Regions from separate parts of the Heyndrickxia vini genome, predicted to be linked through region 1. Evidence: riboswitches for the same ligand, from Rfam matches in the RefSeq annotation. Region 1 holds a riboswitch; each other region holds the start of a gene.
What was found. Region 1 has a riboswitch for S-adenosylmethionine ahead of I5776_RS17960 (aliphatic sulfonate ABC transporter substrate-binding protein). Riboswitches for the same ligand answer to the same signal wherever they lie in the genome.

Region 1 (4,129 bases):
AACTAATCCAACCAATTGTAAAAGTTCTGTTACCTTTTGTTTCTGCTCAGGATAATGGATACCGAAACTAATATTATCAACAACATCCAGCCAAGGCATTAGCCGTGGTTCTTGAAAGACCATTCCAATCGCCGCAAGGTCTAGGTCAAGCGAGCCTTTAAAGTTAGAATCAAGTCCAGATAGGACACGTAATAATGTGCTTTTTCCGCAGCCACTTGTACCAATAATGCCAATAATTTCTCCTTTCTGAATCGAAAAGGAGATGTTTTGAAAACCAGTTTTCCCCTGATTAAACGTACGTGAAATATTTCGAACCGCCAGCATCGTTGAAATCCCCCTTAGTTTTGGTTAGAAAGACTGTCTTGCCATCTAAGTGATCGATCTTCTATTTTTTTGAGAATGGAATCCGTAAGTTTCCCGAGTATCGCGAATAACAAAATACTGCCTAAAACGAGCTGGGGTGAATACGTGTTTTGACCGACGAATAATAAATAGCCAAGCCCTTTACTTGCCCCCATAATTTCAGCGGCTACGACGAACATCCAGCCAAGTCCCAGCCCACTGCGAATTCCGACAAGAAATGAGGGAAGTGCCGCAGGGAGGATGATCTTACGAATAATTTTATAAGGTGAAAAATGATAAATTCTGCCGACCTCAATAAGTTTGCGGTCGACCCCTTGAATTCCGGATACCATATTTAAGTAGACAGGAAAGAATACACCAACTGCAATGAGTATAATTTTTGATGTTTCACCTATTCCCATCCATAAAATAAAGAGTGGTACCCATGACAAAGATGGGATCGACCGAAAGGCTTGAATAATTGGATCAAACAGACTCTCAAATAGTTTAAAATAACCTACAATAGATCCTAGTAAAATAGCGAAGAATGTTCCTATAAAAAACCCAGCAAATACGCGATATAACGTCGCCCCGGTATGCTCCCACAGCGTTCCTTCCCGTGCCATGTCATAAATTCCTTTAAGGATGATAGATGGAACCGGGAGTAGGTGTGCCTCAATCAGTCCCATCCTTCCGGTGATTTCCCAAAGTAAGAGGAGGATGAAAGGGATAATGCTTCCTATTATCCACTTCCTTTTGCCTTTTTTCTTACTTAAAGTTAGTTTTTTAGAGGTATCTCTTCTTCGTACCAATCTTACTTTTTCACTTTGCTCAATCATCTGCCCCGCCTCCTTTATTGATTAATTACCTTTTTCGCATATTTTGGCGTAATCAGCTCATTTACGAGCTTTTCAATATTAAGAGTATCCTTTAAAACTTTCATTTCTTGAAGAATCTTCCCAGCTGCTTGAATCGTTTCAACTTGCTCATTTCCAGGAGTAGGAGAAGAGAAATCATTTCTTTCTAGCTCTTTTTTTGCGACATCACTATCAATTTTTGCTTCCTTTGCAAGAATTCCAGCGGTTTCATCGGGATGCTCAATCGCCCATTTTCTTGCTTGCTCATACGCTTCAATCACTTTTTCAACATATTTAGGGTATTGATCAGCAAACTCCTTTCGGACATTTAATGTTCCATAGCTATTGTAATTTGGTTGACGATAAAATAGGTTTGCTTTCGATTCCAGTTCTAGTTTTGCCATATGTGGATCCAATCCTGCCCAAGCAGTGACTTCACCAGACTGTAATGCACTTGCACCATCACTATGTTGAAGATTGACAATTTCAATATCATTTGGTGATAACCCATTCTCCTTTAATGCACGAAGCAGAAAAATATACGGGTCGGTTCCAATAGTTGCGGCAACCTTTTTTCCTATTAAATCAGCTACTGATTGAATGGATGGATCAAGTGTAACCAGAGCGGTCCATTCTGGTTTTGAATAGATATAAATGGATTGAATAGGTGACCCGTTTGCTTTCGCCATTAGTGCAGCTGCACCAGCCGAAGAACTAAAATCCACACTTTTTGAGTTTAAAAACTCGAGTGCTTTGTTGCTACCTTGACTTAGAACAAATTCGATATCAATCCCTTCCTTTTTAAATAATTTTTCCGCAAAACCTTTGTTTTTTAAAACAAGACTTGTTGGCGAGTAAAATGCGTAATCCAAAATAATTTTTTTAGGTTTTTTATTTTCCCCACTTGCACTACTGGAGCATCCTGAAAGCACACCAAAAATTGTAATGATGCTTAAACAAAAGATAAAATACTTTTTCATTTAAATGACCCCCTTATTTAATTTTATTGATAGGATTACTTGGAATTTGGTATGTAGATTCTGCGAAGTGTAAAAAATGAATGATAGGTGAGAGAAGAAGAGGTGGAAAAATAAATAAGCCCTCTTCCAATAAGAAGAGGGCGAAAAGTAATGGTCCTCCTCTTATCTTCCAGATCATCATGGATCTGTAGGATGTAGCACCTTTTCAAGCAAATCGCTTGAAGGTTGCCGGGCTTCATAGGGCCTATTCCCTCCGCCGCTCTCAATAAGAGTGTATTCGATTTTTAATTGCTGTCCAGCTAGAGTGTCTTCAACAAGGAGCTTTACGCTTTTTAATTGCGTTGTATCTGTGATGAAGTATAAAATAAGTTGAATAGGAAGTCAATTAGTTTTTTTAATTTTTTTACAATGCAGAAAATTGGTAGGAGGATACAAATGAAAAGGATAATCCCACATATTACAATTGAAAATTGCAAGGAAGCTATAGAATACTATGCCGAAGTATTAAATGGTGAGATTGGACATACTCAACTCGCCGACGGAATTGAAATGTTCAAAGGACATGAAGGAAAATACATCCATGCAGAACTCCATTTTCCTAATGGGTTTGCCATTTATTTTAATGATGTATTTGGGAATGAGCCAATCTATGGGAATAATATTGAAATTGGACTCGAATTCGAAAGTGATGAGGAAATCAAGCAAGTATATGACGCAATTTCCAAAGAAGGGGTAGTAAAAATGGAGCTGCAGCAAACATTTTGGAATGCTACCTATGGAAAAGTACAGGACAAATATGGAGTTACGTGGGAATTGAATTATCGAAAATAAAGGGGATAGAAAGGCATCCCCTTTTTAATCTACTTAAAGTTTTCTAATCCCTTAGATTGGGTGTCATCATTCAATATTCCATTATTAATTATATATTGACGTGCTTCTTCATTCCCTAATTGATAGATCATTTGATAAACTTCAGTAAGAATTTGATCATATTTATGATTTTCGGAATCATGGTGATATTCAAGGAAAGGAATATGGGCCCGTGCATATGTTTCTAAATCAGCAGCATATAACTTTTTGAAAAGCTCTTTAAGCTGAGAAATTTCTTTATGGTTAGCAGTAATTTCAAATTGTTGATTTGTTTCAATTGGAGTGTCTAATATTTCACCATTGGTGATATCAATATAATATTTTCTGCTATTCGACTCCATACATTTCATCTCCTTAAGTTTTTTTTTTATAAAACTATCGGTAGCTCCAAAAAAGAAACTTAAAGATGTTTTACCACTAATTTGTCCTCATTAATCATTATTAAGATGTAATGTTAAAATTGATTCTCATCAACTTCCCCATTAATTACTTTAAAGGATATATGAAATATATGTAAGACCGTTTTGGGCAATTAATGACCCTTTTCGAAAGATTGTAGCTTTAAACAATAGTAAAAGCGCAGAGTGGAGCGGAAAGGAACGGTTTATTGTTTATCCACAAAAATATACCAAACACAGGTGCCACCAAAGTACAAATATTCAGCAATATTAAAAGTATTACTTATGTCTCTTGTGCCTGTATCAAAAATGAAAGTAAAATGAAATTTATTGCAAATGTTCATTTGTTAAACTATAAAAATAGAGTTTAGCTACTTGCAGGAAAAGTTTTAATACTGTAACAAAAGGGAAGCATATTTACATATTCTGTCGCATTAATTGATTATGTAAATATGTATTATCGGAGGATATAATATGACTTTTGAAGAGTTATTAATTGATAAAATGTATTATAAAAAAACATTTATGAAAGAGAATGAATTCGACCATCCAATTCGAATCCTTGGTGAAGCATACATGGCGGAACAGCAAAATGAGCTAGCTGAATTATCGTATATTCGTTTCGCCCAAGGAGAAGTGTATTTTCATAATAAAGACTTTGAATCTGCCATTTTTAAATGGG
Region 2 (4,129 bases), 1.7 Mb from region 1:
TAGGGGAATTATTGAAAACAGGTGCAAAGGTGTATATTTATGAAAATGGATTTATTCATGCGAAAATGCTTGTAGTCGATGGGAAAATTGCAACAGTCGGTACCGCAAATATTGATAATCGCAGTTTCCGCCTAAATTTTGAAGTGAATGCCTTTTTGTATAGCCATCATCTTTCCAAAAAACTAGAAATGATTTACAAAGCAGATATGGAAAAATCAAAAGAATTGACGTTAGAGGATTATTTGCAACGACCAAAATCAATCCGATTCAAAGAATCTGTCTCAAGATTGTTGTCTCCAATTTTATAAAACAGCCTAATGGTAGGGTTTTTCCCTATCATTTTTTGTAGTTTTCTTGAAATGTATGAGAGAAAAAAAGTACATTTCCTTCTAGTAGTTTTTGAGAGAATAAACAGTAACTATTATTTTTTTGACAAAAACACGGAATGGGCGTACAATTTATAAAATTTGAAATCATTTTATAATTAGAGGTGCTTGCATAGTGAATCAATCATTTGAAACGAAAATCGTTCATCAATCTTTAAAAAAAACCAACCATATTCGAAGTAAAACCACACCGATATTTCAAACCTCCGCTTTTACTTTTAATTCATTAGAGGAACTTGAGGGTTTTTATGATGGTGATGCGTCATACTTATATACGAGAACGGGCAATCCAAACACAGATGAACTAGGACAAATGGTGGCAAGTCTTGAAGGGGCACCAAGCGGGGTGGCAACCTCCTCGGGATTGTCGGCAATTCTAGCCGGTGTGTTATCTGTTGCTTCAGCTGGGGATCATATCGTTGCAGCTGAAGACATTTATGGTGGTACACATCATCTATTAAAGCAGGAATTAAAAAATCTAGGAATTGAAACAACCTTTGTCAACTTTGCTGATGAAGCTGCCATTCGGCACGCAATACGGGATAATACAAAACTATTATATTCCGAAACAGTTACGAATCCCTTTTTGCGTGTTGAACGGATTGACAAACTTGTGCAACTAGGTGAGGAATATAAGTTGTATACAATGGTAGACAATACCTTTGCAACGCCATATTTGTTGAATCCTTATCTGGAGGGTATCCATATTGTCGCCCATAGTGCGACGAAGTATTTGGGTGGTCACAGCGATGTAACAGCCGGGGTAGTTGTTGGTTGTGAAGAATTAATGTCGAAAGCACGTCAAAAGGTAGTTAATCTCGGAAGCAATTTGAGCTCATTTGAAGCATGGCTTACTTGCCGTGGTATAAAAACAATGGCATTACGTATGGAACGTCAATCCGCAAATGCGAAACAATTGGCGGAGTCACTCTATCGAAATTCCTATGTGAAAAAAGTCTATTATCCTACCGATCTTTCAAGTAGAGGAAATGGAGCGATTGTCACAATAGAATTAGCAGACACATGTGATATCCATCGATTCTTTTCATCGTTGGGCTGGGTGAAAATTGTACCTACTTTAGCCGGTGTTGAAACGACCGTATCCTACCCGTTAGGTACCTCCCACCGAGCACTGTCACTCGAAGAACAGCAGAACATAGGAATCAACCAACAAGTTGTGCGAATTTCGATAGGAATTGAAGATGCAGATGATATCATTAAACAATTTGATAAAGCCATTCAGGCTTCGGTTTGAAAAATTCCTTTTCCGAAGGATTGTTGCTTTTAACAAGTGCAGAGTGGATTGGAGCGAAAGGAACCTGACTCCTGCGGGATATAGAGGAAAAGTCGAGACCCCGCAGGCGCAAAGCGCTGATGAGGCTCGACTTCTCACCGCGAAAAAGCAGGTTCCTGTAGCGGAAAGTAACGGTCATAGTTTATTCTTTAGAAAAACTTTTAAAAAAAAGGTTGACGAAGTAACAATTCGTCTACTATAATGCAAAACAAGAGCAATTTTAAATTTTCCAAAAAAACTAAATGTATCACTCTTATCGAGAGCGGCGGAGGGACTAGGCCCTTTGATGCCCGGCAACCTTCAAGCAAATTTGCTTGAAAAGGTGCTAATTCCTACAGATCCAATAGAGATCTGAAAGATAAGGGGAGGAACCTATTAATGAGCCCTCTTCTTATGAAGAGGGCTTTTTGCTTCCCTTCGTATAAAAACCACCAACGATAACACTTCAGGAATCTCTCGACTCGCCTAGCGAAAAAATCAAAAACTTTGGAGGAATGTAAAATGACAAGCGAACAATTTCAACCCGAAACATTATTACTGCACGGAGGGCAAGAACCGGATCCTACAACAGGCTCACGTACAGTTCCTGTTTACAAAACAACATCCTATGTATTTAAAGATACCGATCATGCACAAGGTTTATTTGCATTAGAACAGCAAGGTTATATCTATTCGCGAATCGGCAATCCGACAGTAGATGTTTTTGAACAGCGAATTGCCCTATTAGAAGGTGGAACAGCCGCTGTTGGGCTGTCTTCAGGAATGGCTGCAATTGCCTTCTCCATCCTAAATATTGCCGGAGCAGGGGATGAAATCGTCGCTGCTGGAAATTTATATGGTGGAACATTTAATCTGTTTTCAAATACACTTCCGAAATATGGTATTAACGTAAAATTCGTTGATGCAACAGATCCGGAAAATTTTAGATCAGCGATTACACCAAAAACAAAGGCAGTATTTGCCGAAATTATCGGAAACCCTAGCCTACATGTTCTCGATGTTGAAGAAGTTGCAAAGGTTGCTCACGAAAATGGAGTACCACTTATCGTTGATAACACATTTGGTACTCCTTATCTTTCAAACCCTATTAAGTGGGGGGCGGATGTAGTCATCCATTCAGCTACAAAATGGATCGGAGGACACGGAACAACCATTGGCGGAGTGGTCGTTGATGGAGGAAAATTCGACTGGAACAGTGATCGATTCCCAGACTTTAAAGAACCAGACTTGAGCTATCATGGTATCCGCTACGGTGTCGATGTTCCGCAAGCAGCCTTTGCAACAAAATTACGCGTACAAATTTTGCGAGATTTCGGTGCAAGTTTAAGTCCGGATAGTGCGTTTTTGTTATTACAAGGATTGGAAACATTGCACTTGCGTGTACCTAAGCATAATGAAAATGCAGGTAAAGTCGCACAATTTTTGCAAAACCATCCTGCAGTTTCATGGGTCAATCATCCAAGTCTCGAAGAACATCCATCACATGACCGTGCAGTTAAATATTTAAAAGGCGGATTCGGATCCATTGTCAATTTCGGAATTAAAGGCGGAAGAGAAGCAGGGCGTAAAGTCATTGATAACATTCAATTATGGTCACATGTAGCAAATGTTGGCGATGCCAAATCATTAATTATTCACCCGGCATCGACTACCCATCAACAGCTAAGTGCAGAAGAGCTAAAAGTATCAGGAGTGACGGAAGAGTTAATTCGCTTATCCGTCGGACTTGAAGCCGTGGAAGATATTACGGACGATCTAAACCAAGCCATTCTCAAAGCAACAAGTGTAACAGTTTAATCTAAGGTGCCTGGCACCGTACTTCAATATATTGGTAAATTTGTGGTGCCGATGATGATTTGTATAAAATGCCTTCCCGATGAAAGAAATGAAGTTTGGTAAAGGCAGGTGGGAGTTAGTAATGTCAGTTATTAAAGTTGCATTGTTAGGTTTTGGAACGGTGGGTGAAGGTGTTTACAGTGCTATTCAATCACATCAAGCCCAGCTTAGAAAACTTTTGGGAAAAGAAGTTAGGATTGTTGCGATTCTTATTCGTGATCAAACAAAAGAAAGAATGATTGATGCGAATATTCTTGTGACAACCAATTTTGAGGATATTATCGAAATTCCAGATTTAGACGTGATTTTTGAGGCAATTGTTGGGGAGGAACCCGGTAGATCCTATTTGCTCCAAGCCATTGAAAAAGGAATCCATGTGGTTACTGCCAATAAAGAAATGTTTGCTAATCATGGTCATGAACTAATTCAAAGGGCACAGGAAAATGAAGTGAATATCGGCTTTGAAGCTACGACAGCTGGAGGCGTTCCGATCATTCGAACCATTAAACAGCTCTTACAAGTAAATCAAATAACCAAAATTCAAGGGATATTAAATGGAACATCTAATTTTATTTTAACTGAAATGAGAGAACGAAAGCTTTCGTTTGCTGAT
Region 3 (4,129 bases), 1.1 Mb from region 1:
GAACAAGGATAATCAATAGCACGACCGTAACAATCATGACAGATTTATCAAATCGCTGATAACCATATGTCATCGCTAAATCTCCGAGACCGCCGCCACCAACAGTTCCAGCCATGGCAGAGAAATCGATTAATCCTACTGTAATAAAGGTTATACCAAGGATTAATGGTCCTAATGCTTCTCGAATTAATACGCCAAAAATAATTTGAAGTTTACTGGCACCCATCGCTTTTGCCGCCTCGATGATTCCAGGATCGATAGACACTAAATTATTCTCGACAACGCGAGCAATTCCAAAGGATGCTGCAATAGTCATCGGAAAAATGGCAGCGGCCGTTCCGATAGTTGACCCCATCACAGCACGGGTCAAAGGACTAATCGCTACTAAAAAAATAATGAATGGAATTGGCCGAATAATATTAATTAAGATATTAAGAATCGTAGAAACCGTTTGATTCTCTAAAATATTCCCCTTTCTTGTCACAAAAAGGAGCAACCCAATGATTGAGCCAAATATTGTTGCAAAAATCAGTGTAAAAATAACCATTGTTATCGTTTGACCGGATGCTTGGAATATCCTTGGCCAAAATGTACTCCAATCAACTTGCATGACTTGTAACCTCCTGCACTTCTACATATTGTTTCAAATGATTAACAGCTCTTCCTATCTCTACTTGATTCCCTTGTAACTCAACAATTAAATTACCAAAGAGAACTTCCTGTATTTCGCTAATATTTCCATAAAGAATATTTACATCTACTTCAAAGGACTTTGCAATGTTTGATAGCAATGGTTTACTCGTCTCTTCACCGGTAAAAATAATCCGGTATAGATGACTAGACTTATTTCCGCACAATTTTTCAAAAAGTTGCGGTGAGATTTTGTCGTTTAGGACGGAGCTAATAAAGTTTTTTGTTGTTTTAGTTGTAGGATTAGTAAAAAGATTAAAGACGCTACCTTCTTCAATCACTCGTCCATTCTCCATCACAGCAACACGATCACATATTGTTCGAATAACTTGCATTTCATGAGTAATCAATAGTATCGTCACATTATATTCCTCATTTACCCTCTTCAATAGTGTCAAAATATCGCTCGTTGTTTCCGGATCAAGAGCCGATGTCGCTTCATCACAAATTAAAATGTCTGGTGAAGTGGCTAGTGCTCTCGCAATTCCCACCCTCTGCTTTTGTCCTCCTGACAGTTGTTCAGGATAATAATTTGCTTTATCAGCTAACCCGACAAATTGCAACAGTTCCGTTACTCTTCTATTAATCTCCTGTTTCGGCACTTTTGCTATTTTTAACGGATAGGCAACATTTCCGAACACCGTTCTTGAGTTAAATAGATTAAAGGTTTGGAAGATCATTCCGATTCTTTGTCTCATCTTTCGAAGTTCCTTCTCTGATAGGGAGAGATTTTCTTGTTCGTTAACAATTACCTTTCCTGATGTTGGCCTTTCTAAAAGATTTACCAGTCGAAGCAAAGTACTTTTTCCAGCACCACTAAAACCAATTACACCAAATATTTCACCCTTTTCGATTGAAAGAGAAACATCCTGCACAGCTGCCACTTCTCTGCCTTTTGACTGAAACACTTTGCCTACACCTTCAAATTTAATCATGTTGCTTGATCCTCCCTTTCAATAAATAAAAAACCCTTCTTCTTATCCAAGAACAGATAAGAAGAAGGGTTCGTATAAACTAACCGATCTACTTCTTATCTTTCGAATCGAAAAAACCCCGATTCGCAGGAATTAGCACGGTATTTGCATAAATGCAAACCCGTTGCCGAGGCTTCAAAGGGCCAGTCCCTCCACCTCTCTGGATAAGTCATAGTCATTTTATTTAATTTTGTAATTTAATAGTCTTAATATTATTTCGAAAAATATAATAAGTCAATAGCCTTTTAAAAATTTGTTAAATTTATTTAGCTGAACTTATACAATTAGAAAAAGTACGACTAAATAACACTATTTTTAACAGCGGGGCTGTCACTTACGTCCGGATCAACAATTGCTGTAATAGGCAAAGTGGTTGGAGATAAATCACCGTTTAATTCTCCAAAAGCTTGGTTTCGCTTATAAGCCGTAAATTGATCAATTGATTGAACTGGCCCAGCGTTTATAACAGAGGAGTTATCGACTGAATTAATTTTAAATCCGAGAAGATTAACAACCATAGGTGTGAAAAAAAACATACATGTCACTCCTTATTTACGACATCAAACTAAACAATACTATTTTTAACTGCAGGACTATCAATGAAATCTGAGTCTAACACGGATGAAACAGGTAAAATTATTCGAACCCCATCACCGTTTTGTTCTCCAATTCCTTGATTCCTTTTATAGGCGACAAAAATATCTAATAGCTGGCATTGCCCGATATTTAATACCGCTGTGTGATCTATTGAATTCAGTTTAAAGGTCTGAAGATTAATCACTGCTGGTGCAAATAACATATTCGTACCTCCTATGTTTTATATCAGACCATCGACCTAAAGGGACAGGGTTAATTGATTATATGCCTTTTGTGCGAAAGAAGTCTTCAATATCGTCATCAATTGTAAAACTTTTAGAGGATATAACAGTGGTACGATCTGATAAAAGTTGACCAATTGGTTGGTTTTTCTTTGCAACCACTCTTCTGCCAACGATAACTGCAGATCCTAGAGTAATTGCACTCGAATGGTCACAACTATTGATTTTCAATTCACTAAGATTAATTTGAATAGGTTCAAAGACCATGATTCCATTTCCCTTTCTTTATTCATTTGGACCATTTTGTTTATCTTTCACACTTGGTATCCAAGAATTTGCGTTTCGTTTAAACAAAATTGATTTGGCTTGACACCTATCCTCCCTTCAAGTGAACCCTTTATAAAATTTATATTCTTCATACTCCAAAGAAGAACCTTATATTTATCTTATCTTTTTGTTCACTTTATTTTTTAGGGCTACATAATTTCCATTGAGTGTAAAATCATGACTGACTTATCCTTACCTTCGTCCCAATCGGCACTATTTTAGATAGGGATAAAACATCTTGGTTATACATTCTAATGCAACCATGGGAGACCAGTTTCCCGATTGATGCAGGATTATTCGTTCCATGAATTCCGTAATGTGGTTTTGATAGTCCCATCCACATTACTCCAAATGGTCCGCCCGGATTTGGCTGCTTATTAATGATTCTATACGTACCCTTCGGCGTTGGTGTTAACATTTTCCCCACACCGATTGGATAGATTTTAACTACCCGGCCGTTATTCAAAAGTGCTAAGCGACGCTTAGATGTAGACACATGTATTTCATATACCATTCGTACCACCTCCTATACCACCATATGAATCATTACATTTTGTTGCCTACCGTATTTTTTTGATAAAATTAAAGGAAGAAATAAAAAAGGAGATATGATGATATGAGTACTACGGAAATAAAAGACTTACAAGCGGAATTGATTCACTTAAAAGAAAAGAACAAACAACTCTATGAAAACAATGTATTGACCGGAATGAAAATCAAAGTCGATGAATTTCTTGCTTCTTTTGAAGATTATTTTAGAGAGAGAGGATTTGTTGTTAGGACAAGTCACCATTCAGTCACGGCTGCTTATGATTCATTAGAATTTAAGGCCTTTACTAATGACGGAAATGATATTTTTATCATGAAAGATAGAGAGCAAATCGCTTCTATTTCTGTTAAATATAATACTCCTAATCAGTCAGCTTCCTATACGTTTGATCATATGATTGACCAGCTTAAATGGGAGATTAAAAAGGAACAAACACTTTCAAGTTATTTGGAAACACCTGAGTATTTTTATACCGGAAGTGAGTTTGGACGTCGTTATGAACATCCATTAGCCGTTTTAGATAGTATTTTTCATGTTTAAAAAGCTTTCGTAATAGACCGTTCCTTTCCGCTACAGGCACTTGCTTTCCGCAGGGCTGGTGATGAGCCTCCTCGTCGCTTCGCTCCCTGCGGGGTCTCATCTTTCCAGCTAATCCTGCAGGAGTCAAGTGCCTTCCGCTTCAATCCACTCTGCGCTTTTATTACCGTTAGAAGTAACAATATTTTTTAGAAATTAGCCTATTGAAACAATAAATAGTGTGGTTTCTTACG
Region 4 (4,129 bases), 1.2 Mb from region 1:
ACAACTGAAACACAAATTCTTGGATATATGGAAAAATTAATGATTGAACATTATACGGATTTAAAGGTGGATTTAGTGAACAATTTAGGTTCATCCATCGTACTGCATAAAGCAATGCTTAACGGGGATGTTGATATCTCCGCAGCACGCTATACAGGGACGGATTTGCCGGGTGCTCTTGGGATGGATCCAGTAAATGATCCTAAAAAGGCATTGAAAATTGTTCAAAAGGAATTTGATAAACGATTTGATCAGACATGGTTTGATTCATATGGATTCGCCAATTCATATGCATTTACTGTAACGAAAGACTTTGCCGAAAAAAATAATATATCAAAAGTTTCCCAATTAGAACCAATGGTGAAAGACTTGAGTTTAGGTGTTGATAATTCATGGTTAAAACGAAAAGGAGATGGCTACGAAGGTTTTGTGAAGGAGTATGGCTTTGAATTTGGTCAAACCTTCCCAATGCAAATCGGACTCGTTTATAAAGCGGTTCAAAGCGGAAAAATGGATGTCGTTTTAGCTTATACAACAGACGGCCGGATTAATGCATATAATCTTCAGGTACTGGAGGATGATAAACATTTCTTCCCTCCTTACGATGCATCGCCTGTCGCTAGAAATGATGTATTAAAAAAACATCCTGAATTAAAAGGAATCTTACAAAAGCTGGTTGGAAAGATTAGTACGAAAAAAATGCAGCAATTAAATTATGAAAGCGATGGAAAAATGAAAGAGCCTTCTACCGTCGCTAAAAAGTTCTTAGAGGAAAATAACTATTTTGAGTAAGGCTGGAGGTGTTTGACTTGAATACAATACAAGGATTATTTGATTATTATGCCAATAATGGTGGCTATGTTTGGGAACAGTTTTACCGACATTTTTTGATGTCAGCGTATGGCGTGATTTTCGCTGCGATTGTTGCCATTCCGCTGGGAATCATAATTGCTCGATACCGCAGGCTTAGTACGTGGGTAATTTCACTTGCAAATATTATCCAAACGATTCCTGCCTTAGCGATGTTATCGGTCCTAATGCTAGTTATGGGATTAGGGACGAATACAGTAGTCCTTTCATTATTTTTATATTCGCTTTTGCCAATTTTAAAGAACACCTATACAGGAATCGTCAATGTCGATCAATTCCTGTTAGAGTCCGGAAAAGCGATGGGGATGACGAAATTTCAAATACTAAGAATGGTTGAACTGCCTCTTTCATTATCCGTAATTATGGCAGGTCTCAGAAACGCTCTAGTTGTCGCAATTGGAATTGCTACGATAGGTACATTTGTCGGAGCAGGTGGACTAGGTGATATTATTGTGCGCGGTACGAATGTGACGAATGGATCTTCGATAATATTAGCCGGCGCAATACCAACTGCATTAATGGCAGTAGCTGCAGACTTCTTGATGGGCTGGTTAGAACGAATTTTATCTCCTGTTAAAAAGAAAAAAGAAGTGAAGGTAGAAATGAAGGAAGCTGCATAATATGTAATAGAATTTGTAGCTTAAACTATAAATCTTATAATTCTTATAAAAAAGGTCAGAATTAATCTTGACAAATTAAATGTTCAAATATTATGATTAACAAAACTTAATAATTCTTATCCAGAGAAGCCGAGGGACTGGCCCGATGAAGCTTCAGCAACCTCTACTTAGGTAGAAAGGTGCTAATTCCAGCAAGCATTCGCTTGGAAGATAAGAGTAGACGCACTGGGGAGTCCTCTTTTCTTTTGAAAAGAGGACTTTTTATTTGAAAAAATATGAAAAGAAAGAAGGTTAGTAAAATGAGTAAAGTAGTAATTTTATGTGGGAGCCCATCTGATAAATCCAGGACAGATCTTGTGTTAAAACATGTTCAATTTTTATTAGAAAAGGAAGGAATTACTGTTGCGTATTCTTCAGTTGTCGATTTCTCACCTCTAGATTTAGTAAATAGCCGTTATGACAGTCCGGATATTGATCATTTGGCACAAACGATTATAAATGCAGATGGAGTCATTATCGGATCACCTGTGTATAAAGCGTCCTATACCGGTGTATTAAAGACATTAATTGATTTATTGCCTGAAAGAATACTTAAGGGCAAACCGGTTTTTCCTGTAATGGTAGGTGGCAGTGGTGCACACTTACTCGCTCTTGATTATGCATTAAAACCACTCATCACAACATTGAAAGGAAATCCATTACAAGGAATTTATATTTTAGATAGTGCTATTGATAAATCAAACAAACGGAATCCTCTTACACATATTGATTCGATTCAACGTTTGTCTGAACAGGTTGATGGATTTGTTAAGTCCATTAAACAGTTAAAACAATTTACAGCATAATCTTTATAAAAAATTTAAGGAGGTATGAAAATGGTTAAAAAAAGAATCTATCTAAATGCTTTTGATATGAATTGTGCGGGTCATCAATCCCCCGGTTTATGGTCACACCCAGATGATCGATCCTCCACTTATAAAGATGCAGAATATTGGACACATACTGCACAGGTTTTGGAAAAGGGGTGTTTTGATGCTATATTTTTAGCTGATGTGTTAGGTACTTATGATGTTTATCAAGGCTCAAGGGATCCTGCCGTTCGCCAAGGTGCACAAGTACCGGTAAACGATCCGGCATTTGTCGTTCCGATTATGGCTCAAGTAACAAAACATTTAGGATTTGGATTAACGGCTTCAACAAGCTACGAACATCCATATACGTTTGCCAGAAGAATGTCTACTTTAGATCATTTAACGAAAGGTCGCATTGGCTGGAATGTAGTAACCTCCTATTTGAATAGTGCAGCATTAAATATAGGTCTTGATAAACAAATTAGCCACGATAACAGATACGATATTGCTGATGAATATATGGATGTAGTCTACAAATTATGGGAAGCGAGTTGGGAGGATGACGCAGTTATTGTAGATAAAGTAAAGGGCATTTATACTGATCCGAGTAAAGTTCATGATATTGAACATGACGGATCCTATTATAAAGTGCCCGGTGCACATTTATGTGAACCTTCACCTCAAAGAACGCCTGTTATCTTTCAAGCCGGTGCATCCTCTAGAGGCAGAAAATTTGCGGTAAGGCATGCAGAGTTAGTTTTCATTGGTGCAACTACAATGGAAAGTGCAAAAAAGACTGTTCAAGATTTTCGAGAAGAAGCTATTCGAGCGGGAAGAAAACCAGAAGAAATAAAGATTCTTACCCTTATCACCCCAATTGTCGCCCCAACACAGGAAGAAGCGGAAGCGAAATATGATGATTACAAAAAATACGCTAGCTATGAAGGTGCACTATCTTTAGTTGGAGGATGGACGGGACTGAATTTGGATGAACTTGATCCAAAAGAAAAAATTCAATATGTGAATAACGATGCTATTCAGTCAGCGTTGAAATCATACACTGAGTTCACTGTAGAGGAGGTAGCAGAATTTGTTGGTGTTGGAGGTTTAGGCCCAGTTATTGTAGGTTCGCCAACGACAGTTGCAAATTCATTGGAAGAATGGGTAGAAGTAACGGGAGTAGATGGTTTTAACATTGCCTATGCGATTACCCCTGGAACGTTTGAAGATTTCGTAGAATATGTCATACCCATTCTACAAGAGCGTGGATTAGTCAGAAAAAGTTATGAAGAAGGGACATTCCGTAAAAATTTATTTGGAAATGATTATTTAAATGAACATCATCCAGCCAGACAACATCGAAATAGCAGATTACCAGTTTAAAATGAAAAAAACGGTTGTAGTGTGTGGGGCATAAAGGTAAATAACAAACGTAAACACATAACAAATCACATAAATTTCACAACACAATTCACAGTATATTGCATAGTCAAAAAGGCTTTGAGATACAAATATCGCTAAGCCTTTTTTAAAATTTTTCTTTTTCCCAAAACCGCCTTATAAGTTGTACAAGTTCATTAGAAGCTAAAGCTAGTTTGATAAATAAGCGGAGAAATTTCGCTTATTTAAGAAATAGCACTAAAAATTGCATCAATAGACGGACGAATTCCGCCTAATGATGCAAAAAACGTAAAAATAGAGGATTTTTCTTTGCATAATCGGAAAATCTACGCTTATTTACCCCGAAACACGCTCCGTTGGTCTTCTGTCAAGAAAGTAGACAATAAA

Region 2: another riboswitch for S-adenosylmethionine. It lies ahead of I5776_RS04975 (O-acetylhomoserine aminocarboxypropyltransferase/cysteine synthase family protein); the one in region 1 lies ahead of I5776_RS17960 (aliphatic sulfonate ABC transporter substrate-binding protein).
Region 3: another riboswitch for S-adenosylmethionine. It lies ahead of I5776_RS01880 (methionine ABC transporter ATP-binding protein); the one in region 1 lies ahead of I5776_RS17960 (aliphatic sulfonate ABC transporter substrate-binding protein).
Region 4: another riboswitch for S-adenosylmethionine. It lies ahead of ssuE (NADPH-dependent FMN reductase); the one in region 1 lies ahead of I5776_RS17960 (aliphatic sulfonate ABC transporter substrate-binding protein).

What each region holds. Positions count from the first base shown of each region.
Region 1 is NZ_CP065425.1:3,593,104-3,597,232, reverse strand. Features, by position in the region: gene I5776_RS17970 (ABC transporter ATP-binding protein) at 1-324, opposite strand, end outside; gene I5776_RS17965 (ABC transporter permease) at 339-1,181, opposite strand; gene I5776_RS17960 (aliphatic sulfonate ABC transporter substrate-binding protein) at 1,196-2,179, opposite strand; SAM riboswitch class I at 2,339-2,451, opposite strand; gene I5776_RS17955 (VOC family protein) at 2,615-3,010, shown strand; gene I5776_RS17950 (hydrolase) at 3,040-3,390, opposite strand; gene I5776_RS17945 (tetratricopeptide repeat protein) at 3,922-4,129, shown strand, end outside.
Region 2 is NZ_CP065425.1:995,467-999,595, forward strand. Features, by position in the region: gene cls (cardiolipin synthase) at 1-308, shown strand, start outside; gene I5776_RS04970 (trans-sulfuration enzyme family protein) at 502-1,641, shown strand; SAM riboswitch class I at 1,931-2,045, shown strand; gene I5776_RS04975 (O-acetylhomoserine aminocarboxypropyltransferase/cysteine synthase family protein) at 2,182-3,477, shown strand; gene I5776_RS04980 (homoserine dehydrogenase) at 3,557-4,129, shown strand, end outside.
Region 3 is NZ_CP065425.1:345,119-349,247, reverse strand. Features, by position in the region: gene I5776_RS01885 (methionine ABC transporter permease) at 1-610, opposite strand, end outside; gene I5776_RS01880 (methionine ABC transporter ATP-binding protein) at 600-1,625, opposite strand; SAM riboswitch class I at 1,718-1,835, opposite strand; gene I5776_RS01875 (spore germination protein) at 1,964-2,200, opposite strand; gene I5776_RS01870 (hypothetical protein) at 2,230-2,463, opposite strand; gene I5776_RS01865 (hypothetical protein) at 2,522-2,749, opposite strand; gene I5776_RS01860 (L,D-transpeptidase) at 2,985-3,323, opposite strand; gene I5776_RS01855 (hypothetical protein) at 3,426-3,899, shown strand.
Region 4 is NZ_CP065425.1:2,347,955-2,352,083, reverse strand. Features, by position in the region: gene I5776_RS11775 (osmoprotectant ABC transporter substrate-binding protein) at 1-792, shown strand, start outside; gene I5776_RS11770 (ABC transporter permease) at 810-1,490, shown strand; SAM riboswitch class I at 1,604-1,707, shown strand; gene ssuE (NADPH-dependent FMN reductase) at 1,790-2,335, shown strand; gene I5776_RS11760 (LLM class flavin-dependent oxidoreductase) at 2,366-3,724, shown strand.